3 regions of the Paenibacillus sp. EB106-05-06-XG162 genome follow, and region 1 is predicted to be linked to each of the others. Evidence: a T-box and tRNA genes for the amino acid it is inferred to sense, from the RefSeq annotation. Region 1 holds a T-box; the other regions hold tRNA genes.

The links. The T-box of region 1 lies ahead of leuS (leucine--tRNA ligase). A T-box ahead of a tRNA ligase gene usually reads a tRNA of that ligase, here a tRNA-Leu.
Region 2: it has a tRNA-Leu gene. The T-box ahead of leuS (leucine--tRNA ligase) is inferred to sense a tRNA for this amino acid. The anticodon was not compared.
Region 3: it has a tRNA-Leu gene. The T-box ahead of leuS (leucine--tRNA ligase) is inferred to sense a tRNA for this amino acid. The anticodon was not compared.

What each region holds. Positions count from the first base shown of each region.
Region 1 covers NZ_JBYTDT010000001.1:309,260-319,740, reverse strand. Annotated here, with positions in the region: gene leuS (leucine--tRNA ligase) at 1-2,062, opposite strand, end outside; T-box leader at 2,137-2,367, opposite strand; gene AC3WU2_RS01090 (class I SAM-dependent DNA methyltransferase) at 2,481-3,263, opposite strand; gene AC3WU2_RS01085 (CvfB family protein) at 3,260-4,171, opposite strand; gene rsfS (ribosome silencing factor) at 4,168-4,512, opposite strand; gene yqeK (bis(5'-nucleosyl)-tetraphosphatase (symmetrical) YqeK) at 4,516-5,088, opposite strand; gene AC3WU2_RS01070 (nicotinate-nucleotide adenylyltransferase) at 5,072-5,665, opposite strand; gene yhbY (ribosome assembly RNA-binding protein YhbY) at 5,696-5,986, opposite strand; gene aroE (shikimate dehydrogenase) at 6,026-6,889, opposite strand; gene yqeH (ribosome biogenesis GTPase YqeH) at 6,945-8,081, opposite strand; gene AC3WU2_RS01050 (YqeG family HAD IIIA-type phosphatase) at 8,078-8,602, opposite strand; gene AC3WU2_RS01045 (transglutaminase TgpA family protein) at 9,005-10,481, opposite strand, start outside.
Region 2 covers NZ_JBYTDT010000005.1:42,881-53,361, reverse strand. Annotated here, with positions in the region: gene AC3WU2_RS13275 (YheC/YheD family endospore coat-associated protein) at 1-847, opposite strand, end outside; gene AC3WU2_RS13270 (YheC/YheD family endospore coat-associated protein) at 865-2,211, opposite strand; gene AC3WU2_RS13265 (GntR family transcriptional regulator) at 2,400-3,155, opposite strand; gene AC3WU2_RS13260 (class I mannose-6-phosphate isomerase) at 3,194-4,939, opposite strand; partial or broken gene AC3WU2_RS13255 (serine hydroxymethyltransferase) at 5,162-5,281, opposite strand; gene pdxR (MocR-like pyridoxine biosynthesis transcription factor PdxR) at 5,445-6,875, shown strand; gene AC3WU2_RS13245 (YggS family pyridoxal phosphate-dependent enzyme) at 6,898-7,641, opposite strand; gene AC3WU2_RS13240 (pyridoxamine 5'-phosphate oxidase family protein) at 7,662-8,198, opposite strand; gene AC3WU2_RS13235 (NAD(P)-dependent oxidoreductase) at 8,431-9,051, shown strand; tRNA gene AC3WU2_RS13230 (tRNA-Leu) at 9,164-9,243, opposite strand; tRNA gene AC3WU2_RS13225 (tRNA-Gly) at 9,255-9,329, opposite strand; tRNA gene AC3WU2_RS13220 (tRNA-Glu) at 9,343-9,417, opposite strand; partial or broken gene AC3WU2_RS13215 (manganese catalase family protein) at 9,509-9,868, opposite strand; gene AC3WU2_RS13210 (recombinase family protein) at 9,938-10,481, shown strand, end outside.
Region 3 covers NZ_JBYTDT010000011.1:138,127-148,607, reverse strand. Annotated here, with positions in the region: gene AC3WU2_RS21450 (hypothetical protein) at 1-885, opposite strand, end outside; gene AC3WU2_RS21445 (helix-turn-helix transcriptional regulator) at 933-1,835, opposite strand; gene AC3WU2_RS21440 (hypothetical protein) at 1,978-2,169, opposite strand; gene AC3WU2_RS21435 (sugar phosphate isomerase/epimerase family protein) at 2,298-3,128, opposite strand; gene AC3WU2_RS21430 (alpha-L-fucosidase) at 3,315-4,715, opposite strand; gene AC3WU2_RS21425 (methyl-accepting chemotaxis protein) at 4,913-5,839, opposite strand; tRNA gene AC3WU2_RS21420 (tRNA-Leu) at 5,930-6,011, opposite strand; tRNA gene AC3WU2_RS21415 (tRNA-Lys) at 6,033-6,108, opposite strand; tRNA gene AC3WU2_RS21410 (tRNA-Glu) at 6,144-6,218, opposite strand; gene corA (magnesium/cobalt transporter CorA) at 6,367-7,296, shown strand; gene AC3WU2_RS21400 (DNA-3-methyladenine glycosylase family protein) at 7,293-8,222, opposite strand; gene tlp (small acid-soluble spore protein Tlp) at 8,332-8,541, shown strand; tRNA gene AC3WU2_RS21390 (tRNA-Ser) at 8,675-8,766, opposite strand; tRNA gene AC3WU2_RS21385 (tRNA-Asn) at 8,776-8,851, opposite strand; gene AC3WU2_RS21380 (SprT family protein) at 8,899-9,375, opposite strand; gene AC3WU2_RS21375 (hydrolase/acyltransferase) at 9,684-10,031, shown strand; gene cmpA (cortex morphogenetic protein CmpA) at 10,270-10,404, shown strand.

The DNA of each region.
Region 1 (10,481 bases):
GGCTAATCGCTGTGTTGAAGCGTAACCCTTCGAAATCCTCGGTTACCTTCTTCACGGTGCGATGCCATGTGCGTTTGAAGGCTTCGCTGCCTTCGCCATCAACGATCTTCGGATTCAGCTGACCATCTTCGGTAATCATCAAACGCCATACGCGAGCCAAGAAGCGATAAGAACCTTCTACACCGCTCGTATTCCATGGTTTCGTTGCTTCAAGCGGTCCCATGAACATTTCATACATCCGCAACGTATCTGCCCCGAACTCGTTCACGATTTCATCCGGGTTGATGACATTACCACGGGATTTACTCATTTTCTCATTGTTCGTTCCAAGGATCATCCCTTGGTTCACCAGCTTATGGAACGGCTCCTTCGTATCTACGATACCCAGATCATAGAGAACCTTGTGCCAGAAACGTGCGTACAGCAAGTGGAGAACCGCATGCTCTGCACCACCGATGTACAAGTCTACTGGCAACCAAGCTTGCTGTTTGTCTTTGGAACACAACTCGTCATTATTCTTCGGATCGATGAAACGAAGGTAATACCAGCAGCTGCCCGCCCATTGTGGCATCGTGTTCGTCTCGCGACGTGCCTTCATTCCTGTCTCAGGATCAATCGTGTTCACCCACTCTGTCACGTTCGCAAGTGGAGATTCTCCTGTACCCGAAGGTTTGATATTCTCAACATCCGGCAGAAGAAGCGGCAATTGATCCTCAGGGATCGTCTTCATACTGCCATCTTCAAGATGGATCACCGGAATTGGCTCGCCCCAATAACGTTGACGGCTGAATAACCAGTCGCGTAGACGGTAGGTGGTTTTGCCTTGTCCTTTACCACACTCTTCAAGCCACTCGATCATTTTCGCCATAGCTTCTTCTTTGTTCAATCCGTCTAAGAATCCAGAGTTTACGTGTACGCCTTCTCCAGCATAAGCTTCCTCTTGAACATTTCCGCCTTGAACGACTTCAATAATCGGCAAGTCGAACGTCTTCGCGAACTCCCAGTCACGCTCATCATGTGCTGGCACCGCCATAATCGCACCGGAGCCATAGCCCGCAAGTACATAATCCGCGATCCAGATTGGCACTTTCACACCATTAACTGGGTTGATGGCATATGCACCTGTAAATACGCCTGTCTTCTCTTTCGCAAGATCCGTACGCTCCAAATCGCTCTTATGCGCCGCTTTATCTTGATAAGCCTTCACGGCATCCGTTTGTTCCGCTGTCGTGATCGCAGCAACCAGTTCATGTTCAGGAGCAAGCACGCAATATGTAGCGCCGAACAATGTATCTGGACGCGTCGTGAAGACAGTCAATTGACCCTCATGACCATCGATCGCAAAATTCACTTCTGCACCCTTCGATTTTCCAATCCAGTTGCGCTGCATATCTTTAATGCTCTCTGCCCAGTCCAGCTCTTCCAGGTCATCTAACAGACGATCCGCATAAGCTGTGATCTTAAGCATCCATTGACGCATCGGTTTGCGAATAACTGGAAATCCGCCGCGCTCACTTTTGCCATCGATAACCTCTTCGTTCGAAAGCACAGTTCCGAGCTCTTCACACCAGTTCACCGGTACTTCAGCCACGTAAGCTAGGCCCATCTTATACAATTGGATGAAAATCCATTGCGTCCACTTGTAATATTCAGGATCTGTCGTACTGATCTCACGATCCCAATCATACGAGAACCCTAATGATTTAATCTGACGGCGGAAGTTATTAATATTCTTCACGGTAATATCGCGTGGATGCTCACCCGTATTCAAGGCATGCTGTTCCGCTGGCAAGCCGAACGCATCCCATCCCATCGGATGAAGTACGTTGTACCCTTGCATCCGCTTATAACGCGATACGATATCCGTTGCCGTGTAGCCTTCCGGATGTCCTACGTGCAGACCTGCACCCGACGGATACGGGAACATATCCAGTGCGTAGAATTTCTTCTTGCTGGAATCATCATTTGTTTTGAATGTCTTGAACTCATCCCAATGCTTCTGCCATTTCGGTTCGATCAGGAACGGGTTATACCCTTGTGATTGCTGAATTTCTTGTGTCATGAATCATTCATCCTCCTACATTATCTAGCGCAATTTGCATAAAAAAAACCTCTCATCCATAGCGAAAAAATGTCGCTAGGGACGAGAGGCTATCTCCCGTGGTACCACCCTAGTTAGCCCTCGGCATGCTTTGCCAAGTGCTCCCTCAATGCCCTTAACGCGGGCTAGACGATACGATTTGATCCGATCGGAGTTGATCGTATGACTCAGAGGCGAGTAGTTTTTGACGAACCATCGGCTTGCACCACCCGCCGACTCTCTGACAGATTTCGATCAAAACGTATAATCCTCATCATAGTCTTCTTCCATATCCTACTTACTTAATACTGCTCATTATGAGAAAACCTCTATCGAGGCGAAATCATATACCTTCTTAGCATTATAAAAAAAGGACATCACTCATGTCAAGGCTGCTCCGCTATTTCACCGCGATATAGAACAAACGCCCTGTCTCATTCGTCGGAGCTTCCCACGTAAAGTCCCCGAATATATGAACTTCCGTAAATCCTACGCCCTTGAGCTGTTCCGTCATCCACGTCGGATCATACGCCCGCTCAATATGTACCTCTTCAAAGCGTTGGAAGAGATCCTGCGTGGCTGGAGCACCTGCCTGGCGTGCAAAAATCGTCAGATGATGTTCGATTTCACACCGCTCGGCATCCAGATCACAAGTCCATAAGTAAGCAACATTGTCTTCATTATAGATAAATGGCTGCTCTGCTTCATATTGCTCGAACTGCCGCGGATGATGCACGTCAAATAAGAATGTACCGCCTGGCTTAAGCGCACCATAGGCACGGCGCAATGTCTCAACAATATCTTCTTCTTCAAGCAGATAATTCAGACAATCACAGAAAGATATGACCGAATCTACTGGAGCAGGCAGCTCTAAATCTCGCATATCTTGCTCAATGAGACGCACTTTCCCTTCACGAAGCAAGCGGCTGCCTACCGTAGAACTCTCAAGCTTCAGCTGGGCAACCGCGAGCATATCCGAGGAGAGATCAATACCTGTGACATGATACCCTTCACTAGCCAGCGGAATCATCAGACTACCGGTTCCACATCCTAGGTCAACAATCGTCTTCGGTTTTCCGAACCGAGCCCACGCTTCACGTGCGAACGCCAGCCATTCCGGATAAGGCATGTCCGCCATGAGTTCATCATAGACATAGGCGAATTGTGCATAAGACGTCGTCATTTGGATTCCGACTCGGACGGTTCAGCGCCATCTACTGGCTTCAACTGTGTCCAATTGTCTTTCTGTGTGATAAGTCCTTCCCGCATCAGCTTGCCAAGCGCCCGCTTAAATGCAGCCTTGCTAATACCAAAGCGTTGCTTGATAATGTCCGGTGGCGTCTGATCGGAATAAGGCATTGCGCCATTCGGCCGTTCCTTCAAAAACGTAAGGAGACGATCCGCATCTAGATCACGTCCGACCTCTTTGCGAGCCGCCATCGAAAGATTCACGCGACCATCTTCACGGACGAAGCTGACTCTCGCTTGCACGCGTTCACCAAGTCGAAGCATCTGCAGACGCTCCGAACTGTGAATCATGCCGATGACGCCGAAACCAAGAACACCGCCATCCACAAGGACGAAGGTTCCCATTTGAAGCGTCTTGTAGACGGTACCTTCCACCCATTGATTAAGCCATGAACTTGGCGCATGGAATGCGAGCGGTGCGAGTTCTCGCTCACCTGCCAGCTTGGCTCTCAAGCGGCCTTGCTTGTCGTGCTCCATGATGACGAATACTTTATCGCCAACTTTCGGATGCAGCTCTTTGAGCTCGGGAAGCTCACGAATCGGCAGCAGAAGCTGACGACCGAGTCCCATCTCGAGGAAACATCCGAGCCTTGGATGAACATCAGCGACTTCCAGCATCGCCATATCGCCGAGCGTCAGATAAGGCTTCTTCATGGTCGCAGCTAATCGATCTTCCGTATCGTAGAAAATGAATACTTCGATCATCATGCCCGGCTCTATTTTACCAATAATCTCAGAGTAGTGAAGGAGAACGTCCTGTTCGCCGTTCGTTAGAAAAAAGCCGTAAGGTGAAACCTCACGGTCGATTGGTAAATGGACTGTCGTTCCTGCAATGAGACTCATAGATTCACAACTTTCGCATCCGACCAGAGACGTTCGATATTATAATATTCACGCTCGTCTCGGTGGAAAATATGCACGATCACATCGCCAAGGTCCATCAGCACCCAACGTGCAGAATCTGTACCTTCAATACCTCGAATGAGGCCGCCCTTTTCTTGGACGCGCTTGCGAATTTCTGTCATGATGGCATTCACTTGGGTATCAGAATTACCATGGCAAATAACGAAATAGTCAGCAATTAAGGAAATGCCTTGTAAATCGAGTGCAACGATATTCATTGCTTTTTTATCTTCTGCCGCAGCAACGGCAAGGTTTAATATTTCTTTGGATTGAACGGGCATGCGTCAACCTCCCAATTGTTGAATTAAATCATTTCTCGCATCAATCGTGAGCGGGAAAATCCGTTTACTTCTGGATAGCAATAGTTCTATCGTCGAGTCGAACCCTGCAATTAAGCCTTCTTCTAAGCTATGGTTGGCTAACTGACGAATATTATTCACACCTGGAAAATCTCTTCCAGGTTCGATATAGTCTGCGAGGCAGACGATTTTATCCATTAATGTCATTTGAACACGACCGGATGTATGATATCTGATCGCATCAAGCACTTCTACATCCGTAATGCCGAACTCTTGCTCTGCCACAAAAGCGCCTACCGGCGCATGCCACAACTGCTTGTCATGTTCAAGTAGGATGGCAGGCAGCTGCTCTTCACGAATGATACGTTCCATTCGGTCTGTTGACCAATATTTCGCCACATCATGTAAAATCGCCGCGAGCTCTGCCCGAGTCGGATCACCTCCGAATCGCACTGCAAGCTCGATGGAAGTCTGCATGACACCTAACGTGTGCGCCCAGCGCTTCTCCGGCATTTGTCCACGTACTGCTTCAATAATGGCCTCACGGCTTCGATTCATATAGATCATTCCTTTGAATGAATTCATGAACACGATCCGGTACACGATACCGGACCGACATGCCTTGGCTGACCCGCTCGCGAATCGTCGTTGAAGATAGCTCGAAGAGCGGCACCTCTAGCATGGTCACTTGATCCCGAATATGAGCAGGGAGATTATCCAATTGTAGCAACGTCCCAGGTCGCTGTACACCAACGAAGTCAATACGGGCTGCGAGTTCGTCAATCCGATGCCACTTCGGCAAATAATTCACCATGTCTGCCCCCATCAAGAACGAGAAGGCATGATCAGGGAATCTACGCTGCAATTCTTCAATCGTATCGATGGTGTAGGATACGCCGCCGCGTTCCATTTCGATATCCGTGACTTGAAATAATGAATTCCCTTCGATCGCAAGTCGGATCATCTCGAGCCTCTGCAGCCCCGTCGCGAGTGGCTGACGAGACTTATGCGGAGGATCTGCGGCTGGCATGAACCATACGGCGTCGAACTGCAAGGCCTCACACGTATGCTCTGCCAAGAGGAGATGTCCGAAATGAATGGGATCGAAAGTCCCTCCAAATAAACCGACCTTCACCATGTGACTTGTCGCCTCTATTCTAGAGCCTTAAGGGAGCTCGATTTGCTTATGTTCGCGGGATTCCTTATACAAGACGATCGTCTTCCCAATCACTTGCACAAGCTCCGAGTTCGAGCCTTCAGCAAGATCACGAGCGACTTCATCACGATCATCCATGTTATTGTTCAAGATCGATATTTTAATCAACTCACGCGTCTCAATCGCTTCGTCGATATGGCGGATCAATTGATCATTAACCCCACCTTTACCGACTTGAAAAATCGGGTTCAAATGATGGGCGAGCGAGCGTAAATAGCGTTTTTGTTTTCCTGTTAACATGCGTGTGATAAACCTCCAATTTTTACTTTGAGCTACTTCTTACTTCAGGGATTGCAGTACAGCTTGCCGCATCACTTCGACAGGCGCAGCCTGACCTGTCCAATATTCAAATGCATAAGCGCCTTGATAGACGAACATACCGAGGCCGCAATGGGTACGACTACCGCGTAACCGAGCCTCGCGCAAAATCGCCGTCTCAAGCGGATTATAGATCAAATCGCTAACGATCAAATCGGTGCGAAATCCTTCTAAAGAAAGCGGAGACGCATCCACATGAGGGAACATGCCTACCGACGTTGTATTAATCACAATATCGACATTGGAGCGTATATCTAATATCCGTTCTAGTTCCATTGCCTGAACATTCCCGTACGGCTGCAAATCCGCCGCTAATTCAACGGCACGTTCGAACGTTCGATTCGCGATCCAGATGACCTCGGGTGATTCTTGTGTTAACGCATAGACGATACCACGAGCCGCACCGCCAGCGCCAATGACTAAAATTCGCTTGCCGAGCAAATCGGATTCCGCTTCTTCGCGAAGCGATCTAACATAACCAATCCCGTCCGTATTATAGCCGATCAGCTTCCCATTGTCATTGACAATTGTATTCACGGCGCCAATTACCCGCGCGCCTTCATCGACTTCATCCAATAATGGCATAACATCCAACTTGTGTGGAATGGTTACATTAATGCCGCGATAACCTAGCGCACGCACACCGCGGATGGCATCCTCGAGCTTGTCCGGCAATACATGCATCGCTGTGTATACGCCATCCAATCCTAAGGCTTGAAGGGCACTGTTATGCATTAACGGGGATTTGGATTGACGAATGGGATCGCCAATAACCCCGAGCAGCATGGTTTCACTACTTATTCGATTTACGAGATGATCCCCCATCAATTCCGTCTCTCCTCTATCCAAGCGGCAAATCACGCCGCAAATTCCCATGATTTTATATCATTGCATCCCGCGATAGCACTTTGACACCCTTCGGTGCATGAATATTCACCAGCGCACCAGCATCCGAATTCACTTTAATCCAGCCTAGACCGGAGATGAACAAATCTGTCTTGCTGCCTTTCGCTACACGAATCTGATGCTTCGACCAAGCTGGCAGGTCGTCGATATGTTCCTGATTCGGCGGAGTAAGCATTACACCGCGATGTTCTGCATACAATTCATCTGCCCGTTCGAGCTTGGTGCGATGGATCTTCAATCCATTCGACACAAAACAGGTAAAGGACTGACGTTCCCCTTGTACGAAATCAAATCGCGCCATGGCACCGAAGAACAAAGACTGGCCTTCATTAAGCTGGAATACCGTCGGCTTGAGCGGTCGATCTGGCATAATTGCACCCAAATCTTTACGATGCACAAGCTCTGTGAGGCGTGATGGATACACAATACCTGGCGTATCGATGATGAATTTCCCGTCATCAAGTGGAATTTTCACAAGATCCAACGTCGTACCTGGGAACCGTGATGTGGTCAATTCCCGCTCCATATCACTATAGTCACGAATCAGGCGATTAATGAGGGTTGATTTACCTACATTGGTGGCACCGACAACGTAGATATCACGTCCGTGGCGATATTCTGAAACTTTGTCAATCAATCGTTCGAAGCCTTGATTCTTCTTTGCACTGCACAAGACTACATCGATGACTTTGATGCCATGTTCTTTGGCACGTTTCTGTACCCAATTCGTTAATCGATTCCAGTTCGTTACGATAGGCAGCAAGTCGATTTTATTCACGACGAGCAGCACAGGATTATTGCCCACGAACCTTTGAAGGCTTGAGATTAAGCTGCCGTCAAAATCGAATAAATCAACAATATGAATGACAAGCGCATCATTCGTTGAAGCTCCCACCTGATTTAGCAGACGAAGGAAGTCATCCTGCTCCAGTGTAACGGAAGCCGCATCATTATAATTTTTAATCCGGAAGCAACGCTGGCATATAACGGGTTCCCGTTCTAATGCCTGCTGCGGGATATATCCCGGAACTTCCGGCCGTTCTGTCTGTAATTTCACACCGCAGCCTTCGCACGAGGTTACCGCGCCCTGCTCTCGTTGTTGTTCTGTCATTGCTTTTCCTCCTCGTGCCAAAGACCCTTGTTCCGTAATCTTCGCAATATCAATTTTTCCATCCGACGATTGAAGCGCGTCATGAATCCCTCATCATGAATCGCAATCGGTTGAACAAGAATGGTAAATAAACCCGATCGGTTGCCCCCGAGTACGTCCGTCATCATCTGGTCCCCAATGACAACCGTCTGCGCCGCCGATAGCTTCATAAGGGTTAGCGCTCTTTGGAACGGTCTAATCCTTGGTTTACGCGCTGCGTGCACGAATGGAATCTGGAGGGGGTTCGTAAATTTGGATACCCGTCCTTCATCATTATTGGATACAATGATGATCTGAAACCCGATCTCCTTCGCACCTTCGAGCCAAGTGATCAACTCTGGCGTCGCGTACGGTTCCTTCGCCCCAACAAGCGTATTATCTAAATCGGTAATAATTCCCCGATACCCTTTCGCGTATAACGATTCAAGATCAATATCGTATACGGTGTTTACCCGAAGCTTGGGTATAAACTTCTCTAACAAATACGTCACCTCTGTTTCATACGACAAACTATACCATATTCTTTGTTTTTCGTGCAAAAAATTGCCGCCCGTGTTTATTTAACGACGAGCGGCAAGATCCTGTGAAATTATAAGCGGTTGTTCAAAAATTCATCTTTTGATCACGAAGTGTTTTTAGTAGCGGATTCGACATCGAATCTTGCGTTCACCCTCGAAGAGCATATGCTTACGTAGTATGTTTCCTCTGGAATCATCTCAGGTACTCATTTAGGTTTTGCCTAAACTCCTCCGTTCCTCTGAAAGTTTTTCGAAGAAAAACTCGCTTCGGAAGCCCTTCGGATTCTCGCAACCTGAGCATATGCTTACGATGTAAGTTTTCTACGAAAACTCTCAGATGCTGAAAAGCCAAATTTTGAACATACATTATAAGCGTTCCAAAAGCTTCTTCATCTCCACTTGTGCTCTGGACCAATCTTGCTCGGTCACTTGCTTCGTGCTGTATTTGGCTTGTTCGAACAATGCGAGCAAGCCGCTCCACGCCCCTCGAAGGGCATCCTTCTCCTGTTCCCACCTAGCCACGCTCTCACGCAGCGTCTCGTGTTCTTCACGGCGAAGTCCCTTGCGCCTGCAATGTCGAATCCAATGTTCGGTCAGTACGATGAGCTTTTGATCGCTTGAAGGCCTTCGCCCCGCGAGCATCGCCCGCCACCAGATTGTCCCTAACAACCGGTATTTCCATACCAGGAACCACAGCGCGAAGATGAGGATGATGAATAATGTTCCATAAATAGCGAGCGGTGAAACAGCCCCCGAATTGCCTCCGTTCGTCACTTCTTCGGTCATTTTCTCCTCTTCTGTTACAGGAAGTATAGACGCTTGCTGCTCTTCCTGTTGTAATGTGACAGGAATTGAAAACCCAGGTGTCGCCTCAAACGGTACCCAACCAAAGCCTTCGAAATAAACCTCCGCCCATGAATGGGCGTCCGCATTACTCACATAATAGGTTCCTTCTTCACGCTGCATCTCCTCATGCATCGCAAAGGAAGAGATCTGATCAGATCGAGGTCCTGCCTTGGCGCCGGTCGTATATCCCTTCACCCACCTTGCAGGGATCCCTAATGACCTCGTCATGACAACGAGCGAAGTCGAGAAGTAATCGCAGTACCCTTCTTTCATATCGAACAAGAAGCTATCAACGAAATCGCCACTCACCTTGCGTGATAAATCAGGCTCATTCGTATATTTGAATTCACCGGATGTTAGATAGGTTTTGAGTGCTTTGATCCGATCATAATCATTCGTCAGGCCGGTAGTAATTGATCTCGCCAGCTCCTGCACACGGGCAGGGAGTTCATGAGGCAGTTGCAAGTCCACGGCTTGGGCCGCAGATAATGTTCGTCCCGAATTACTGCCAAAATTACGTAACTCTTGTTCATCAATTTGCGGAATCTGAGACACAATCGTATATTGCTTCGGATACGAAGGTGCTGCGGTATCAGCCCACGTCAATGTGGAGGTATCCGAATCCCAACGAAGATTCGACAAGCTGCCTTCGCCTCCAAGCTGTGTCACCTGCCCAATCGGATACGCGCCGAACAGTACCGGATATGGCTCAGCCCGTGTGATGGTCACCGTTGCCGTTAACTCGGCTGTCTTCGAGAACTTCATACCGTTCGAATCCAACGGCCTATTTAACGCTACAAATGGCAGGTCAGCATTCTTCTTCTCAGGCGAGGTCTCCCAGCCTTTCCCTGTGTAGATCGAGCGCGTCTCTCCACGCCAGTAACTCTTCCGATTGGTCGTGATCTGCATCACATTACTGTAATCGAAAGTGAACCCGCTGCCCAGCTCACTGTCATCCCGACCATACCCTGATCGATATATACCAACCTGGATCTTC
Region 2 (10,481 bases), on a different contig from region 1:
TGTTTACGCTCTGAATTGATCCTCCCCTTGGCACATGGGTCGTAATGCTTCGCTTACCTGCAACACGTGCGCCAATCCCTGTCAACTGCCACGTATTCGTCTGATTCTTCTGTACGAGAATCCGAAGGTCGAATGGATCACCATGCGATTTCGTTAAATCAATCGCTTGCTGCACGATATATTCTTTGGCCCCCATTTTCTGCCTCAGATGCAGCCACATCTCGAGAATCGTCCAGAAATTATGAACGTGCCGCTTCTTCCCCTTGGTATAAATAAGCCTGTATTTCGGACCGCCTTCATTCTTCAGTCTTTGCCCCTGCATGATGCCTTTGCCGGCTTTCCCATGAATTGGCTTCAAATAGATAGCTGCGTGCTGCTCCAAATAGGTCTCCAGGATGGAGGAGGACGTGAGCTTCTCTGTCTTCGGCAGCGATGTCTTCGTAGATTTGGCGCGAGACAACCATTCATAGAGGGTCCATTTATTGAAGAAAAACGGGTTGAATAACCTCACTTTGCGATCATGCAATAAATTGTGAATGGTCTGCTGTATTTCCGGCTTCGCCTCATATTTACGGAAGGGAATCCGGTTATAGATCACATGGGGTGCAGGAAAGGACTTCGTCATCCACATGCCAGATTGCTTACTGTAATAGAGACCCACAATTTTTTTCTGCGATGACCGGATATCCTCTGCGGTCGTGACATACACCGTTGCTCCGAGCTTTTTGCCGACCCGAATGATATCGCCGAAATTGCTGAATCTTCCGCGCATACTTCGATGTTGATCCTTGGCTGTTAAGATAGCTATGACAGGACGTCTGCGCGCCTGAGCCTGAACTGTTGTCATCACCCTACCCTCCCAGGTCAAAACTTGCTAAGGTATTTGCAATAGTCAATCAAATTGTCGAGCGAGGCACGCTCCCCGGATTTCGCGGTAGGATGTTTGAAGATGGAGCGGCCTGGCTTCGCATTCGCTTCGAACATCCAGACCTTACCGGACTGATCGATCCCTAGATCAAAGCCAATTTCCCCTAGTAAATATGGATAATTACGCTCAATAGCTCGCGCTAGATCAACCGCGGTTGACCTTGCTTTTCGCAGCATCTGTGGAGCATCTCCTCCGAATGCCTGTCGAAATACTTGCTCTGTCGAAAGCAGCTTGCCGCCGCTAGCTACATGTGTCGTAATGCTGCCTTTCCCCGCTTTTTTGGCGCCAATCGCAGCGACGACCCATTGATTCTCTCCGTCCTTAGTCATATGGAATCGAAAATCAACCGGACACGAATCTACCTGAATGAGATCAATCCCTTGCTGAGCAATATACTGATGGAATCGGCTTCGCTGATGCTTCATCAGCATGTTCAACATGCGATCCGCACTTGTATAGTGCACGACTCTATTCTGACCATGAGACCGATAACGAACCGTATAACGATGTTCTCGATGCCGTATCAGCTTATAGATGCCGACCCCGAGACTCCCTCCCGACGGCTTCAGGTAGACAGTACCGTACTTGTTCAACATTTCCTTCATCGTAATCGCCGACGGGCTCAAATGCGATTCTGGAATATGCTTCGCGAGCGGATCGTCAACAAGCAGCTTATAGACATCCGACTTATCAAAAAAGCCCCAGTTAAATAACGGAATGGATCGGCGCAGGAAACGCTCTTTGAAGCTGCCCATCGATGTCACCCGCTCGGCCTGTCGACTCTGCATTCGGTTATATACGACATCCGGCAGCGGAAGCTTCCTGCGAATCCACCCTCCTGTTTTTTGAGGAAAATAACCCGTAACGGTCTCCTCTTCCCAGTTCACATCCTTTGGACTAAAGGCAAAACTATAAGATTTACCCTCGCCTGCGCTGATCTGCTGCCTGAAAAAACCTGACATTCCTCCGAAGGAAATCCCTCCGTGCTTCGTACGTCCTGCCAGGATCCCAATGAGTGGACCAATTTGAATCTCGTTGTCACCTCGTTTGGTGACGAGACATTTCCCCGCATGGGGAAGCTTCAGTTCATTAGACAGCGCTGAGGATAGACGCAGGGAATGACCTTGTCTGTGAGTCAGAACCAAATCAGAAGTTATTAATTTACTACCAAACTTGAGACTGATTTGGCGAGGTTTCCCAATCCCGAGCGTCTTGAGTAGTAGAGAAGAAATACGAATACCATGCCCGGGAGCGATCTGTATCGAACAATTTGCAGAACTCATCGACAGCCTCCCACACTTCTACGAATGTATCAACAGTCTATGGGATTTGACCCTGAAAGGTCACTCATCCGCTGGAAAAAAGTAATCCTACTGCTGAACCGCTGATTCCTTCGTCAAAAAATTAAAAAAGGGCTGTTCCTTTGGTCATACTTCATGACCTACGGAACAGCCCCTTATCGTAAAAGCTACTACTTTGATATTTGATCAAACTCCAGATAATAGCGATAACGCTCCCCAATGTAGTAACATTCCGTATACTCCGAGAAATGCTTCTGTTCATTGAACGTGCTGCGCACGCGTTTGAGAATCGGTTGGTTCGGTTCGATATTTAGGATTTGCTGCAAGCTTTCACTTGGATTCACAGCTTCAAGGTACTCCTGCACTTTCTTAACCTTAATCCCAAGACCAAGCAGCATCTGATACAACGATCCGTAATAATCCTCTGGCTTCAGCGAGAGCTCAATCGGAACGTGGATGTACGTCTTGAAAAACACGATGGCTGTATCCCCTACGCCTCTGACGCGCTGGATTTCATAGATAAGCTCACCCTCTTGGACACCAAGCTGCTCCGCGATAAATGCACTCGCTGGAGTACGCATCACTTCTGCCTTTAAGGTCCCCGCTTCCTTGCCCAGCTCTTTCATCTGATGCGTAAAACTCCGAAAATGGGTTTCATAGACATCCGAATCCTGCCGTTGCCCTGGAACGCCAAGTACATACGTCCCTTTAGCTCTTCGCCGAATGAGATACTCTTCCCATACCAGTTCGTTCAGCGCGTCCCTTACCGTCGTTCTGCTTACATCGTATAGCTTGCACAAATCAAGCTCATTTGGGATCTTATCTCCCTCGTTCCACGTCCCATTCAGAATCTTCGCTTTGAGATCCTGTTTGATCTGAATATATAGAGGCAATGCCTCCTTACTCTGGTCTAGCTCAAAGGCCATTGATATTCCCCCTAAACCCTATCTATATCTCGATTCCGTTACACTCTTACAAATGCTTTTAGCGTCGCGATCGTCTTGCCAACTGACGGGCCATGCGGACGAATCGTGTACGTTTTGACCGATGATGGAATGAAAAACGTCTCTGCATAGTGGACAATGAACGGTTCGAATGCTTGGGAAGGACTTTCGACGATAGCTTCTTCCCCCTCCACCAAGTTTAGCACATTCACGCTCTCATGGGTGTCATGCATTACCGTCTTGGAGAACCAATGTCTTCTCGTCTCGATAAATTGCCGATCATGCAGTCCCGTTCTCTCTTCGATCCATCCATCACCTTCTGCAATCTTCTCGAACCGATTGATCAAATTGGTATCAACCCACTTCGTATCCCGCTCCCACTGAATAACCTTCTCACCATGATCGATATGAACCGGGCGAGGTCGTCCATCCAAACCGAGTCGGTCCCAATCCCACAACTTGAACGTAAAGATATAAGGGGTTGCGCTGATCTCGAGGACCATCGTATTTTCCCCTGAGCAGTGAATCGTACCCGCAGGAATCAGGTAGTGATCATGCTTCTTCGCGACGTATGTGTTAATGTACTTGTCATCAGGGAAAGAGGACTCTCCTCGTTCAGCTTTTCGCAGATCTTCCATCATTTCTTCTGAATTGATGCCTTCTTTGACGCCCAGATACACGAGCGCTTGATCTTTCGCATCCAGAATATAATAGCTCTCATCCTGCGTGTAGTGCATGCCAAAGTTCTCTTGAATGTACTCCGTTAATGGATGCACCTGAAGACTTAGATTCTGGCCGCCCATCGTATCGAGGAAATCGAACCGAATTGGGAATTCTGTTCCGAAGCGAGCATGTACCTTATCGCCTAGAATTTCGGCCGGATGTCTGAACACCAAGTTAATCGATGGCACTTCAATTCGAACGTCGCCATACGTGAGATACAAGCTGTTCTCCTCCGGCACCCCGTCGAAACTCCAAGCAAAATTGATCTTATCTCGATCAAGGTCACAGACTTCTTTCATCCATTGACCGCCCCATATGCCGGCATCAAAATACGGCACAACGCGGAACGGACGACGACTAGCTTCTGCAAGACCTGCCAAAAAGGCTTCCCCGGTAACCATTTTGGGTTGATTCAACACATTCGTGTCTACGAGATAATCGATTTGTTGGTATAAGCGTTTTTTATGTCGATCGGCAATACGCCATTCAACGAAATAACCTCGTTTATATTTGCGCAATATATCTTCGTTATGATTATCAACCTTCCAGTTCCCCATCTCCTTGGAGCGGTATCGCTGTTGAATCTCCCAACGCGCGAGGTCCAAATATACGAGGAGATCCGGCTGGTAGACGAGCGAAGCACCCACACCATAGATTACGATTAATCCTTGGTTAACACCATTTATTTTGTTTTTGGCTTCAGCTATTTTGGCTTGATCATAAAATTCATGCAGCTGGTGGCATGACATGACACCGAATACGCGATCATCCGTTAGATTACGCTCGATCATTGCTGTAATCTCATCACCGGAATAGGCTAAGTCATCAGAATGAATCACAAGATCCGCGTTCAGCGGCTTGATCATTTGCTCTAGAATCTCTTCATATCGAACACCGGGATAACAATCAATGACCAATACTGTTCGCTTACCCAGCTTATTCAATGTGGTATTTAGTTCAGCAACAATCGAATCATAGCCTTTCCATGCGCTTGAATCTTTCCCCGTAACCCGAACCTCTGGAAACTTATCATAATTAGACATCTGTTCTTCCTCCATATCCGAATCATATGTTTTGTTTGTATATTTGTTATAATGTTATAACATTATAACTTAATATGATCATAGCCTAACACAGGCGCACCATATAAGCAATACAACAACGAAAAAGATGATATCCGCGCTCTTACGAGCAGATATCATCCTCATTGTTTAATGCCGTCCTTCATATAAAGGAAACTGAGACGTAATCTCACGTACACTTCCCATGACGGCCTGACTGACAAAATTCTCCGATGCAATCAGTTCTATCGTATCCCGCTGTCTTCCAAGCTCTTGACTTATCGCATTAGCGACTGCTTTGTCTTGCTGTTCTAAATGAATCATGAGAATCTTAGTTTTCTATCTCCATAAATTCACTTTTTGAATTATTGTTATCGTTGCAAGGCTATTATCATCATGCTAGTATCAAGTATTGGAATGACTCTAATACTCATAAATCAATAATTTGAACAATCCATATTTCAAAACATACATGGGGGTGCAACGAATGTTAAAAGTTAACCGTGACGACGATCGCCCAATATGGCAACAATTGCTGGACCAAGCAATTTATAATATTTCAACCGGGAAATGGCCTCCGGGCGAATTGCTGCTGCCGTCTCGCGAACTCGCTCCATTGGTTGGTGTCTCTCGCTCCACCATACAGATTGTATATGAAGAATTATTCAGCCGTGGTTACACCGTTACGTCTCGGCGCGGCGGCACAAGGGTGAGCGATTGGACCTGCATGACTAATTTTACGAAGGATGATAACCCCCAAGGCCCTGTCACCCCCGAGTTACCTTTATTAAACGATGCAGTCGGCCATCTGCATAGCTGGTTTAGAGGCAAGGAATACCGAAACGTGGAAATCGATTTTAGTCCACACGAACCTTATTTGGATGCACAATTTCAAAAAAATTGGAGGCAATCGTTTCTGCTAGCTTCTGCAGAAACAGATCTGGCCAGTTGGGCTTACGGTAACGCCTACGGTTTCGTACCGCTGCGGGAACAGATTCAGCGTTATTTGTCTCTTGAGCGAGGCATTCACGTGCATATCGATCAAATTATATTAACTTCAGGCGCACAGCATAGTATAGATTTGATCGCCCAAGCCCTTTTAACTGAAGGAGATACGGTGTCTGTTGAAGATCCCGGTTTCCCCGCGGCCTGGATGGCAATGAAGTATCGGCGGATGAATGTTGTTCCCGTCCCTGTCGATGAATACGGACTCCAAGTAGAGCATCTTCATCCAAATTCCAAACTAGCCTTTGTTACGCCTTCGCACCAGTGCGCAGTTGGCGTGATCATGTCGGAACCCCGCAGACAGCAATTACTGCACATGGCCGCTCAACGTCAATTCTGGATTGTTGAGGACGACTATGATAGCGAGTTTCGATATCGCGGCGACCCTCTCACAACTTTGTTCAGCCAGCAACCTCAGAATACGTTGTATATGATGAGTTTTTCCAAAATGGTTGCTCCTGGTATTCGTATATCGGCCATCATTGGCCCAACAGAGGCCATTCGTCAGCTTGCTCAAGTCCACGAGTTAACTTATCGCCATCTTCCGATCATGGAACAATTAACGCTTGCTCATTTTATCGAACACGGTCATTTCATGCGCCATATGAGAAGAATCCGAAATGTATATCGCCGCAGACACGAAGCCATGACGAAGGCCATCCTTTCGACCGGTCTAGGTGAACGCTTCACACTCAGCGGTGTAGAGACGGGATTGCATATGCTTCTTGAAGCGGAAGACTCGTTTGACGAAGAAGCTGTGACAATCCAAGCGCTTGAACAAGGAATCCGTGTCTATCCACTCAGTATGTATTGTTTGGAAAGCAATCGAAAAGGATGGGTACTGGGCTTTGCGAAAGTAGATGAGGCAGCAATTAAAGAAGGCATTTATCGTCTTGCGGAGATGCTTTTATAACACAATCATCCCCGCCTCTCACCTAATCATCCTGCTGGGCGTGTTCATTCCAGTAATACACGTCCGGCAAATAACGTTGACCAAATACGCTTGTCCCAACTCTTATGATGGTAGCTCCTTCTTCGATGGCCACCTTGAAATCCCCGGACATGCCCATCGAAAGTATATCCATTTCTACACGCGGAAATTTCGCCTCCATCATTTGCAACTGAATTTGTTTTAATAATCGGAAGCATTGCCGGGTCTCTTCGTTCGTGGCACCCAGTTTCCCAATCGTCATCAAGCCTTTGATGTTCAACGTTTCGAATTGAGACAATTGTTCTACCAACGCCAGTGCCGATTCTGGCGAAGCACCGAATTTACTTTCCTCGTAGGACGTATTGATTTGCACCAAAATATCCATGGTCCTGTTCTCTTTGACGAGCTGATGATGCAACGCCTGCCCCAATTTCAGACGATCTACCGAATGAATGAGCGTAACATATTTGACAACGTCCTTCACTTTATTCGTTTGCAGATGGCCGATAAAATGCCATTCCACTTGGTTGTGCTGCTGCATAAGCGGAAATTTGTCCCGAAGCTCTTGTGCTTTGTTCTCACCGAATAGTACCTCGCCCACCTGAATGGCAATTTGTAATTTCTCGAGCGGTACTGTTTTTGTCGCCAACAACAATTTCACATCTTCTATCTTGCGTCCTGAAGCTTCGCAGGCTAATTTCATCTGCTGCTTTACGGTTTCGAGATTTTCTTCGACGAGATGCCCCATGTTCTCCCCTCTTTTTTCCATTAAATTAATTTTTCAGGTTTGTACATTTTTTCTTCTTCGATTGGATTTTCCTTTGCCGTGATATGGTAGGGATCAATGCGGTACACTTGAACTGGCCCACCGAATACAGCAGATCTGTATTTGTCTACGTGCTGCTTGGATAATGGACGGTTATAGTAACTGGGTACATACTTATTAATCATTTCCTGCAACATATGTGTAGCTTCGTCCAGGTCGACGATGGGCTCTGCCTTGCCAAAAATCATGACACTCATATACGCAGTATCCGTCTTGGCTGGCACCGGATCGGTAATGGTTCCATACTCTTCGCAAACCGTAAGACATACCTCTGGGTTCGTACTCATGACCTGATTGCGTCTCCCACCCGTAGCTCCATGGAAATAAAGCTTTCCGTTTGTCCACACAAAATTGAGCGGAACAACGTAAGGCAGTTGACCATCAACCATACCCAGATGTCCAATTCTTGCTTTACGGAGGAAAGCTTCTATTCTGTCTTGGTCCAATACTTCTCTTATTTTGTAACGAACCTCATTCATTCTTAACCACTCCTATACTGTTAACGTGTTTCGCTAGTATATCAATCATTGGAGTGAGTTTATATATCCAAACATATGGTGTTTGTGCAATCCATAACTTTCAGGAATGAGTTTGTGATCTTGTACTTCCCTCATGCGCGACTTCGCTGTAAAATGGGGTAACTGTAATGGAAAATGCGCTGTTGGCGGGGTTTAAAACACGATTTTCCTGACAGCATTAGGGAGGTACTCTATGAACATTTTAATTTTGGGAGCAACGGGGCGAGTGGGAGGCCATATCGTCTCTCATGCTCTTCATAACAACCACCATGTTAAAGCGCTAGTTCGCATGCCAGAGAAGCTTCAAGTTAAGAACGGAAATTTAACTATTATTCAAGGTGACGTATTAAATAAATACGATCTCCTTAACGCCATTTCAGGAACTGACGTGGTCATTAGTGCACTGAATACAGATGGTACAAATACATTATCAGAAAGTATGCCGCTCATTATGGAAGCAATGGAACACGAGGGGATAAAACGAATAATTACTGTAGGAACTGCTGGTATCCTGCAAAGCCGTACCTCACCTCATTTACTGCGTTATCAGTCGAGCGAGTCTAAACGCAACTCCACTCGTGCAGCCCAAGAACATCATAAAATGTATGATCTCCTCAAACGATCGACATACGATTGGACAATTGTCTGTCCTACGTATTTACCTGATGGAGAACGTGTGGGGAAATACCGCGTTGAACGTGATTTTTTGCCAGAGGGTGGCGTTCAAATTTCTGTGCCGGATACAGCCGAATTTACATATCAGCAAATAAACAGTAATGATTATATAAAATCACGTGTGGGTATTGCTTACTAATATATTTTTCGTAGGAATGGCGTCTGCCGAAGGGCGCAAGACATGAACGAATGCCTTAAAAATAAAAACGAAAAGAGTTCATCAGGATATCCTGATGAACTCTTCGTTACAATGCCGGTGAAGGGACTCGAACCCCCACGGTTTCCCTCACGATTTTGAGTCGCGCGCGTCTGCCAATTCCGCCACACCGGCTTATGAAGTTATGGAGCGGACGACGGGAATCGAACCCGCGACCCTCGCCTTGGCAAGGCGATGCTCTACCGCTGAGCCACGTCCGCATGTTGTTAAAAATGGTGACCCGTAGGGGATTCGAACCCCTGTTACCTCCGTGAAAGGGAGGTGTCTTAACCCCTTGACCAACGGGCCTTCATATCAATTCCGTATTTACCGGACAGTTATTTACTTTATCATAAGTTATACGGCTTGACTAGAGGTATTTTTTTACAAATGTTTTATCTTAAAATACCCGTTTCGTATTCCAATCTGCTTTAATAATCTCAACCGCTTCCCGGAAACGCAGCGAATGGATGATCTCGCGCTCCCGAAGGAATTTCAAGCTATCCTGCAGATCGACATCATCCGTTAGATCAATAAGCCATTGATAGGTCGCACGTGCTTTCTCTTCCGCTGCGATGTCTTCGTATAAGTCAGCCAATGGATCGCCTTTGGCCTGGATATAGGCCGTTGTGAACGGTACGCCTGACGAGTTACTGTAGAATACACCACGGTCATGCTGCGCATACATCTCTGAAAGCCCAGCTTCCTTCATCATCTCTACCGTCGCATCTTTGGTCAGCTTATAGATCGACACCATAATGCAACTATGATAAAATTACATTATAAGTTCATTTACTAAAGGGTGATTCGCTTGAGCAGGATTAAGAAAGTGGCAGTATACAGTCGCAAAAGTAGACCTGATGAAACGGATGAAATGTTACAAAGACAGCTTAGCATTCTTATTGAAATGTGCGTAAAGAACGATTGGACATTCGAAGTGTTCTCTGAGGTGGGTTCTTCTCAAGACATTAATAGACCCGAACTAAATAAAATGCTTGCCAAGGTGCAGACATACGAATATGACGCTATTGTCATTACAGACCAAGACAGGTTAAGCAGAAATACAGGTGGTTTTGGTCAGATTAAAGAAATCCTTACCAACTATGGCGTACAAGTAGTCACAACATCCAAAGTATATGACTACAGCACTCAAGAAGATGATATGATGTCCGATATGATGTCCGTTGTAGCAAAGCAGGAATATTTAAACATCAAGAAAAGGCTAGTACGAGGTAAGCGACAATCAGCCAAAGAGGGAAACTGGGTAGGTGGCAAAACTCCTGTAGGTTACAACTACGATCACAAAACCAAGAAGCTACATCATAACGAACATGCACCAATTATTCAACGGATATTCACTCTTTACCTGTCAG
Region 3 (10,481 bases), on a different contig from region 1:
CCCAAATTCAGCGACGAGCACCGCGATTCGATCCGAATCAATCTGACGTACGCCTTGATTCTCCTGCATACAACACATCATGTTCGGAAGCATCTTCACAATCTCCTCGTAACAATTCTGCGCTCCCAGCAGCTCGGGCCACATCCCTTGGACATCTCTCAGATAATCTCGAATTTCCGTTCTTGAGACCGCATAAGCATCCAAAATATAGACCGCACCGCCTGCATCATACGCTCCGCCATGCAGCCCCTCCCGAAGAAAGGTGTAGGCAAGCTTACCTGAAGCGATGTCGGTGTTCGGCAATGTTTTATAAGGCGTATGCCAATCCTGGATCGCAAGCCGCAGTGATTCAAGAACCATATCCTGAAGCGCAATCGCTACCCGATCCCCGAAAGTTTCATAGTACCAGAACGGTGTGAAGTTCAGCCCAAAATTATCATACAATACGACCTGACTCTCCGCGTTCCATCCATCCTGGACAAAAAACACCTGATCCGCATCATCATACCCCTGAATCACCCCGAACTCGGGAATCCAATAGATGGCGCCTACCCCACGATCTAGACTTTGTTTGACGGCGATCACAGCTTGCTCTTGATACCATCGAAAAGTAGGATGCCTCGTTCGTCCTGCATCGGTCTCCGACAAGAGACCAAGATTTGTAACCGCCGGTTTATGCTCATTACCCCACTGCCCATAGGCAGATACCGAGAGAGGAAGAAGATGCTCATGGACTGACATTTTGAAAGCCATTCCGGTTAGTCCAGAGAGCATATATTTGGGACCTTGAAACAGCCCCGCCGCAGTTAAGATCGCATATAGACTATCGATATAGGATTTCGATTCACGTTGTAGACAGATATTATGTAAAAAGACGTTAGACACACCGGTTAATCTCCTTTCCGTTTATTCATGAAATCATCGCACACGATTCACTCATCACGTCTTAATCGATCGACTGTATCTTGACATCGGGCTAACAGTTTCTGTCGCAGCCATTTCGGAGATCGCAGCGACTCCCATGGTGATGTCAATAAATGCTGCAGGAATGCGTCAATATCATGGAACTCCACATCCATCGCTGCCTCATCTTGGGCGACAATGCGGTAACCGTGCCAAGAATCACCTAGATGTGGGCGAGTAAGAATGACGCGGGCGACAAAGGGTTTGCGACGCAGAGCTTGATGTCCTCCAACGCCATCCATATCCAAAGTCGAGCTAAGTTCGAATCGCTCCTTCAGCACCTGGATTTGCAGCAATTGATCGAGCCGAATCGTGCGCTGTGAACGCGCCGTTTCACAATAGACAACAACATAATCCGCGTTAAAGCGAGAGATAAATTTCAGCGGGTACATACGAGCATGTTGCGAACTGCCTGCATCGTCTAAATAAGTCACATCCACCTTCACAGCATCTTTGATCGCCTGTGACAACTTTTCAAAATGCTGAATTATTCGGGGATTCAACTCAAACTGCGGCAATCGGTTATTCATGTCGTAGGCTTCGTTATCCGTAAACCGATCGAGCACATGGGCGATGCGCTGCACCGTCTCCCCATTATCATAATCATATTGCCGATAGCGGTAAGCCAGATATTTCAGCACCTTCTGCTCTTCTTCCGTCATATAGAGGTGCGGCAGCACATACGTCTTATCCTCATAGCTGTAACCTCGATGCCGTGCGATATAGAGTAGTGGAGCTCGCAGGGACGCTGCCATATATTCAATATCACGCTGGGCCTGTCGCCGAGAGATCTCGAATTGTTCAGCGATATGACCGCTGTTCGGATACTTCCCCTCACGAATCCGTTGATCGAACCAGTGAATGCGATGCATATGGCTCAAGATTTCCCCTTCCTTCCTTTTGTTGTCAAAAACAAAGATAACTCTATTACATCACTCGGATATCTTGCTTGGCAAGCCCGAATCAATCGAAAAGCCCGTCCCCTTCGGGACGGGCCTCACTTATCTGCACGCATTAAATTAACACGGCGGAATCCACTCTGCTCTGTTCTGCTTTGGAGCACTTCTTACAGACGGTCACGGCTGTACCATCCGACTTCGTACGTGGATAGAGCAATTTAATTCTTGTGCTGCTGCAGACCGGACAAGTACCTCGACTGCGGGATGGGAGTCTCCACAAGGAGCGTCCTCTTTTTGGTTTTGACATGGCTATTAGGCCCCTTTTCTATTTTTTTCCATTATAAAATAACTCCTACGACATATGATGTCGTAGCACACCACGAATTGGAGAACATGAAAAAAAGCCCCTCGAAATGGGCTTAAGGGGATGTTCTGTCATCGAAATGATTTCACGAGTGCTTCATAGGCCGCTACAATCGCATGGAAGCTAGCAACGACATCCTTCGGATCTTGGTATTCAGCTTCGAACATAAAGGGGCCTTCATACCCGATATCCACGAGTGCTTGCAGCACTTCCGCCCAATTGACAATACCTCGACCTGGAATCCAGTGCTTCTCATCGATGCCATCATAGTCTGATACATGCAGCGTCTGAATACGAGATCCGACTGTTCGAATAAAATATTCTGGAGTTTCGCCTAGTAGATGATTCGTGTCGCAGCATACGACGGCTTCTGACGCATCTGCGATCAAAGCCAGAATCTCCTCTGCATGCTTCCCTAAGCAGGAGCGCGGAAGATCCTCCACTGCAAGACATAACCTCCGTTCTGCCGCCTTCCCACTCAAGATGCGAATGGAGTCACTCGCAGCCTCTAGACGGCCTGCATGCTCTTCATCACTGATCGGCTCGAAGCTGGGATGAATGACGACGCAGTTCGCTCCCCAGCCCTGTGCCCAATCCATAACTTGCACATTCGCTTCGACGATCGCCGCGCGGGCAACCTCATCGGTGAGTGAGATGTCCCATAGATCGCCGAACGGCAAATGGACCGACCAAATTTCAAGGCCTACTTCCTTCGCCGCCAATACCGCTTGATTGTAACGATCATAATTTTCTTGCTTCAGCGTCTCCGATAACGATTGATAATTATCCAAATTCAGTTCAATGCAATCGAATCCCGTTTCTTTCAGCGCTGTCAGCGAATGGGACTCTCGGTCCGACCAATACGTGCCTAGTCGCCACGATGCAGGTTGTACTGTTTGCATGATTACATTCCCTCCTTATACCGCAATGAAATGAAATATCGATTTGGAGTATATAGTTTTTAGTATATATTTCCATTTATCAAAATTCATTCAACATCCCCTATCCCATTCTCTATATTTAATAAGAAAAGGCCGATTTCACCCTCTTCCCAAGGCGCATCGGCTTGATCTAATCGTTCAATACGTCTATTCAGTCACGATTCGAATCACATGGGCAATCGGACAGGAGCCCTGTACGGCTTGTTCTGGCAGCACAACTTTTAACCCTGTATCTGTATGTGTGTAATCTAACACCTCACTATTATCGAACCATTGTACGTCCAAGACCGCTTCGTCATATGGAATGTGTATTTCTTGTTCCATTGCAGCATCTGCTGTCTTGTATAGCTTGAAGCAGAAGATCTCGCCGCCCTTCCGTGTGAACGCATATCCATCTCGGAAATAAGGCTCCGCAATCCGTGTGCCATATACAGCTTCACCGTATTGCGCCAGCCATGCGCCCAATTCCTTCATTCCCCGAATTGCGCCCTCAGGCAGTCTGCCATCCGGCTGCGGACCGACGTTTAATGCTAGATTCCCACCCTTAGACACAATTTCGAGCAGAAGATGTACGATCTCACGACCGGATTTGTAGGTATCCTCATATTTGAATGAAAATGACGTGCCCAACGTAATACAGCTCTCCCAAGGGATATGCATCGCCCGCTTCGGAATCGTCTGCTCTGGCGTAACTACATTCTCATACGGCCCTCCAACGGTACGATCCACAGCTAACAACCAAGGCTGATGCTCGCGCATTCGATCCACAATTTCATCCAGCCGAATGTCCTGCTTCCGCTCTCCACCGCGAACCCATCCCGCATCGAGCCACAACATATCAATGCGGCCGTAACGCGTCAGCAATTCTTCAATTTGGTCGTGCGTGAACTTCACGAATTTCTCCCATAGCCACGGATACTCGGTCGGATCATAGGATGGCCCCCGCCACATATGCTGCCCGCGTTCCATCCCAGGCGCCCAATAATATGGTGTGTTCCAGTCGGCTTTGGAGAAATAAGCCGATATCGCGAGACCTCTGCTGCGGAATGCATCAAAGATGTGCTTACATAAGTCCGCATATCGATGCGCATGAAAAGGCGTCTCTGATCCGGTAATCCGATAATCTGTTGTCCGTGTATCCCACATGCAGAAGCCGTCATGATGCTTGGTCGTGAAGGTCAAATATTTGAATCCGCCCTCCGCCGCAAGATCGGCCCATAACTCCGGTTGCACGCGAATCGGATTGAAGGTCTTATTCAAATCAACATATTCTCTTTTGAAGTTCTCCATATCTTCAGTCCAGTCCACGCCGCCACGGGACCAATCGCCATCTGCATCACTTAAAGCCCACGATTCGACTAATCCGAGTTGTGAATAAGGACCCCAGTGCATCATCAGGCCAATTTTCTGATCTTTGAACCATTCCAATCGCTCCAGCAGAACCGGGTCAGTCGGCTTCACCCATTCCGATTCAGCACTATAGTTATGAACTCCTTCTTCAACCTCCGATTCGTTCACAACGTTTTGATCTGATTCTAATGCATCCATTTGATACCCTCCCATAACTTCGCTTTAAGTTGAATTGAAATGTTGTGCATGCCCCCATTGTAGATCCCCACGTGTTAACCAACAACAAACAAGAATAACCCGGTTTAACCTTTTTCACTTGCCTATATAACAAGAAAAAGCAGCGATCCTCATCGCTGCTTTCACTGTTTTCTACTACCAAACTATTTTCAACAGAACTATACCAATTGGCTGAGCGCCTTTGCCTGCACTTCAAGCTTACCTGTCGCTTCACCAATCCCTGCAAAGACATCCACAGCGTACTGAATTTGTTCCCGGCTATCTTGAATGGCCGCTTGGGAGCTTTTCGTACTGACGTCAATCAGCTCGACTTGCTTGGAAATGCCTTCAACCGTGTCCTGTATCTCTTTCGCGGCTTCTTGAACCTGGTGCGCAAGCTTCCGTACTTCTGTCGCTACAACATTGAAGCCACGTCCATGTTCACCGGCATGCGCAGCTTCGATGGCTGCATTCAGAGCAAGAAGGTTCGTACGGGAGGCAAAATCATGTATCATTCGAACAATACCCCCAACAGCTTCTGTCCGCTGCTCCAAGTCTCGAAGAAAATCCAAATTGCTCTCATTCTCACGAACGACCCGTGAAATGGCCGATACCACTTGTCTACTACGATGAATTCCTTCTTCCGTCCGTTCCAATAATTCTTCCGCCATTTGATGCAGCTCACTCGTTACCCTGGCTGCAGCAGCTTCTCGTTCTGTAATATCTGTAGCAACTTTAAGAACCGCCACGACCTCTGCATTCTCATTATGTATCGGCATATACGTAGCTTCGAGACAAAGAATCCTCCCGTCTTTCGCCACGCGAATGATCTTCTCTTGAAATTTCTTACCTCGCCGTAAATTATCCCACAGCATATTGTACTCTGCGCTCTTTGCGAAGCTTGGTGTACAAAATTGACGATGATGAATGCCCTGTAACTCCGAAACCTGATATCCCATCGCCTGAGCAAAATGTTGATTCGCCCATAGAACCTCCCCCTGCACATTAAACTCGATCATAGCCAAGGATTGCTCTAATGCTGACAACACCGCTTCGACATCTAATACCTGCGTACTTTTATGGACCACACGTGTCTCTATACTCAAGCTTCATCTTCCTTTCCGTGCCGAATCAAACCGTTCTATTGATACGAAAAAACCTGGAATCCTCTAGGAATTCCAGGTTGCTTCATGTAATGCGGTCGGCGGGATTTGAACCCGCACACCCTATGGGCGCCACCCCCTCAAGATGGTGTGTCTGCCGTTCCACCACGACCGCATGTTACGAGGGATATAAAACTGGTGAGCCATGAAGGACTCGAACCTTCGACACCCTGATTAAAAGTCAGGTGCTCTACCAACTGAGCTAATGGCTCTTACTGACTGAACATGATGAGCTCAGTATAAGAAATGGTGACCCGTAGGGGATTCGAACCCCTGTTACCTCCGTGAAAGGGAGGTGTCTTAACCCCTTGACCAACGGGCCTTGCGTATTAATTTCGTTCACGATCTTCCGTGACAACAGAATTTATATTATCAGATATTCTTGGACATGGCAAGTGTTTTTTTTAACTTTTTTTCATGAACAGTCGATATGGTATAATTATTCCAATTCCAGGAGGTGTACAAGCATCATGCTAATTTACAATCAAGCAACACACCAAGTCTCAAAAGCCCCCCTCCGCATGCCGGAGGACCACGAAATCGTATGGATTAATATGATTCAACCTTCGAGTGAAGAGATTCACCATGTGCTCCAAAATATGTTCAATTGCCACCCGCTATTGATTGAAGACTGTATCAAACAGAACCAACGTCCCAAGATCGATCAATATCGCGATAATGTACTCATCACATTCTATACGCTAGTGAACCCACTCAAGCTGATTGAACTCGATATTGTCATCGGTGCGAATTACATTATTACCATTTGTCAGACACCACTGCCCTTGCTGCACGAGCTATACGAGAAGCTTCAACAAATTGAAGGACGAATCGACCATACCGGTCGGATTCTGTACTTCATTCTCGATCGATGCGTAGACCAATTCGTAGATAGCATCTCTGTCATTGAAAATAAGTTGGAGAGTTACGAAGAAGCCGTGTACAAGGACCCCTATGTCCGTATATCGCAGCAGGTCTTCAAACAAAAGCGCGCGCTCCATCATATCCGCCAAGTGCTCGCTGATCAGAAGACCTTGATCAGCACGATCAGCCACCGTCAGTTCCCTTATACGAAGGAAGAATCGAACGCCTACTATATGGACATATACGACCATATCTCCCGGGCAATTGATTCGATTGATATCTACCGTGAATCGCTTAACAGCCTGGTGGAAATGCAGATGAGTATGAAATCTGACCGGATGAATGAGATCATGAAGACGTTGACGATTTTCAGCGCCATTTTCCTGCCTCTCATGTTCATGTCCAGCTTATACGGCATGAATTTCGAATATATGCCCGAATTGAAGTTCAAGCTCAGCTACCCGATTATTCTCATCATCATGGCGATCATTGCCGGAAGCCTCTATATTTATTTCAAAAGAAAGAAATGGCTCTAACTGCCGGCCCGTTCCTTCAACTTATCATTGAGCGTCTCCCACAGATAGAACGTGACATAACTGGACCACGGAGCCCAAGCGGCTCCGATCCGACGCACTTCCGCTTCGGTCGGTTTGTCCTCCATCCCGTAGAGCTTCTTCACCCCATTGCGAAGACCGATGTCGGCTGCAGGCAGCAGATCCGTCCGCCCCATTCCGAACATCAGGAAGCATTCAACGGTCCAACGTCCAATCCCGCGCAGACGACTAAGCTCCGTAACAATCTCATCATTTGTCTTCGTGAAGAGTCCATTCAAATCAATCTGTCCCTCTGCCACCAATCGTGCAAAATCAATAACGTACTCTGCTTTACGCTGGCTATACTGCAATTCGCGAAGCTGACCGTAATCAAGACGCGCCACATCTTGTGCCGAAGGAAACACAGGCAGCTCTAGCCCCTCCCACATGACGGGTTTCGCTGTCAGCTCCATCAGTCGCCGATTAAGCGTCGATGCGAACGCCAAATTCAACTGCTGTCCAATAATCGTCTTCGTCATGCATTCGAACAAGTCTGCTTCAAGAATGAATCGTAAGCCGTAGAAGCGTTCCACTAAAGGTTGATATAGCACATCCGCTGCCATCTGATCGTAGAAAGATTGGATATCCAAATCCGCCGATAACATAACACGAATGTATTGCTTGAACCCCTCCACATCGTTGATATGTCTAAGCCCCTCCCCATACAACGCAATTTGCAGCTTCGGGTTCTCGATACTTCCAATCGAATCGACCGCAAGCACAAGAACCTGATCATCGAACCGGATCGTTCGCAATAGTCGATCACCCTGGAAGCGGAACATTTCGTGATTCACACCTTGCACACGACGTATCATTTTGCCAAAATCATAAGGCGCACGGGGTTCCATTTCGTACATCAATCTATCCATTCATACGAACCGCCTTTCAAATTTACAGAATAATAATCCAATGCATGAGAATCCTCCGTCCAAGGTATCTTATAGGATGGATTCAATAAACAACGAGGAGGCACACCACATGGCTAAACCAGATGACCGTTCTGATAACGCAGAGAAAATTCAAAACGCAATTCAGAACACCAAACAGAACATGGAAGAGACGAATCAATATCTCGACGAGCATGCCGACGAGATTTCCAGCAAGGAGAACCGTCAGTTAGAGCATAAAAATGAGAAGCGTAAAGCCGCGATCCGTGGACTGGCTGATGAGCTGCAAGACGAACAATAATGAGCGTATGAAAAATACCCCCACAAAGTGATGGATTGGCTTCGAGGTGATTCAGGTACTTTGCGGGGAAGCGAAACTTTATCAATTCTAATGAAAAAAAGAGCCTTCACAGGCTCTTTCTAATTGTTATGTATGGCGGAGAGAGAGGGATTCGAACCCTCGCACCGCTTACGCAGTCTAACCCCTTAGCAGAGGGTCCCCTTATAGCCACTTGGGTATCTCTCCAGATAAGAATGGCTCCCCGAACAGGACTCGAACCTGTGACAACTCGATTAACAGTCGAGTGCTCTACCAACTGAGCTATCAGGGAATATTCAAAAGTGACATGATTTAATTTATCACGAAATGTAAGCGAAGTCAAGTCACTTCAAGCAAAAAAAGTTCAAGCCTCCCTCTACACTTTCCACAAGCATATTTTCGCGGATCCATACGCCGTTTGCGCTTATACGACATCCCGCATCGTCCACATCGCAGCTCATAGCGATAGGGCTCAACACGTCGCTTTGGCTTCATTGTCGTCGGCAGATGACTGCAGAATCGACTCCCGCCAACCTGCTCGAGTAAAGTCTTAAACTCTGCATCTCGATGCTGATAACCTCGCTTCTGAATATGCAGATGATAGTGGCATAATTCATGCTTAATAATCTTTTCAACCTCATCCACTCCATGGGCCTCCAGTTGATGGGGATTGATCTCAATATCATGGCTCTTCAGAAAATAACGCCCGCCCGTCGAACGCAGCCTGGGGTTGAATCTGGCGCGATGCCGGAATGGGATCCCGAAAAACTCTAATGAAATGCGTTCAATCCAAGCTTGTAATTCCGCGTCATCCACTGTCCATCTCCCCTTCCAATGCTCGTCCGCCAACTCTTAAATTGTAACGCCTACTTAGGCTGCACTGTCAAGTAGTGATTGCTTTGAATTCTCTGGATATCCCCTATGCGATGGCAGCTCGCCGGATCAATTATCACGTAAGAATGGCGGATATACCGATCAGCGCCGTCAATCCAAATGCCTGTATTTCCGAGTCATTCTACCGTCCTTTTCCCTTCCGCATGCCCTCCCTATAATGCTTGAATTGTAACGCCTACTTAGGCTACACTGTCAATTAGGATCGTAAATTGAGGGGAGATTTACTACAAATGTCGAAGATGCGTTACATCATTCTACAGCATGAGAGCAGCCTTGAATTTATCGAGATGCCTAGCGATTATGCTTATCAACTTAGTGCATTGAATCTACGCCTGAACAAAGAAGTAAGCAAACTTACCGCCGAAGAGGTTCCCGTTCTTCCATTAGCGATTGCAGAATGCGATTCGCTGGAGCTGCTGCAAGAGACTTCAAAAATCGAGGGCGGCCTTGATTATTTGAATCGTCTGGAGCAATCCTTCGCATCCATTCAAGAGAAGAGCTATCCGCTCATCTCGCTGCTTACGGAAATCCGCGCCTTGCAAGCGCAATTAGAACAATGGTACGAAGAGGAAGCATAAAAGTACCCCACAAAGTGGAGCAATGGCTTCGAAGCGGAATCAGGTACTTTGCGGGGACCCCGGGAACATACAAAACAACTCACAAATTGAGGCCTTGGCTGTGATGTCAATTCAGTTGCTTTGCGGGGACCACAAAGGCATATAAGTTTTATTCCTTGTCATCTGCAACAGGACGTGCACAGGATCGCCTTTCCGCCCATATGGTAATATTACACCAGGTTTGGGAGGAGGAAGGGCAATGCCGCAATGGCTGTGCAATCAACTCATGAAAGCCTTCCACAAGAAAGACCGTCGGCAAATCAAGTTATTAAATGATTGTTGGTTCTTCTATTCACGAAGATCCATGTCCACTCACGAAGAGACGCAAGCATAAGCGACTTCGTCGTCCTTGTAAGGACGGGAAGCGTTTAAGCGAGACATATAAGAACAGTTTATTCGTGAAACTAATAA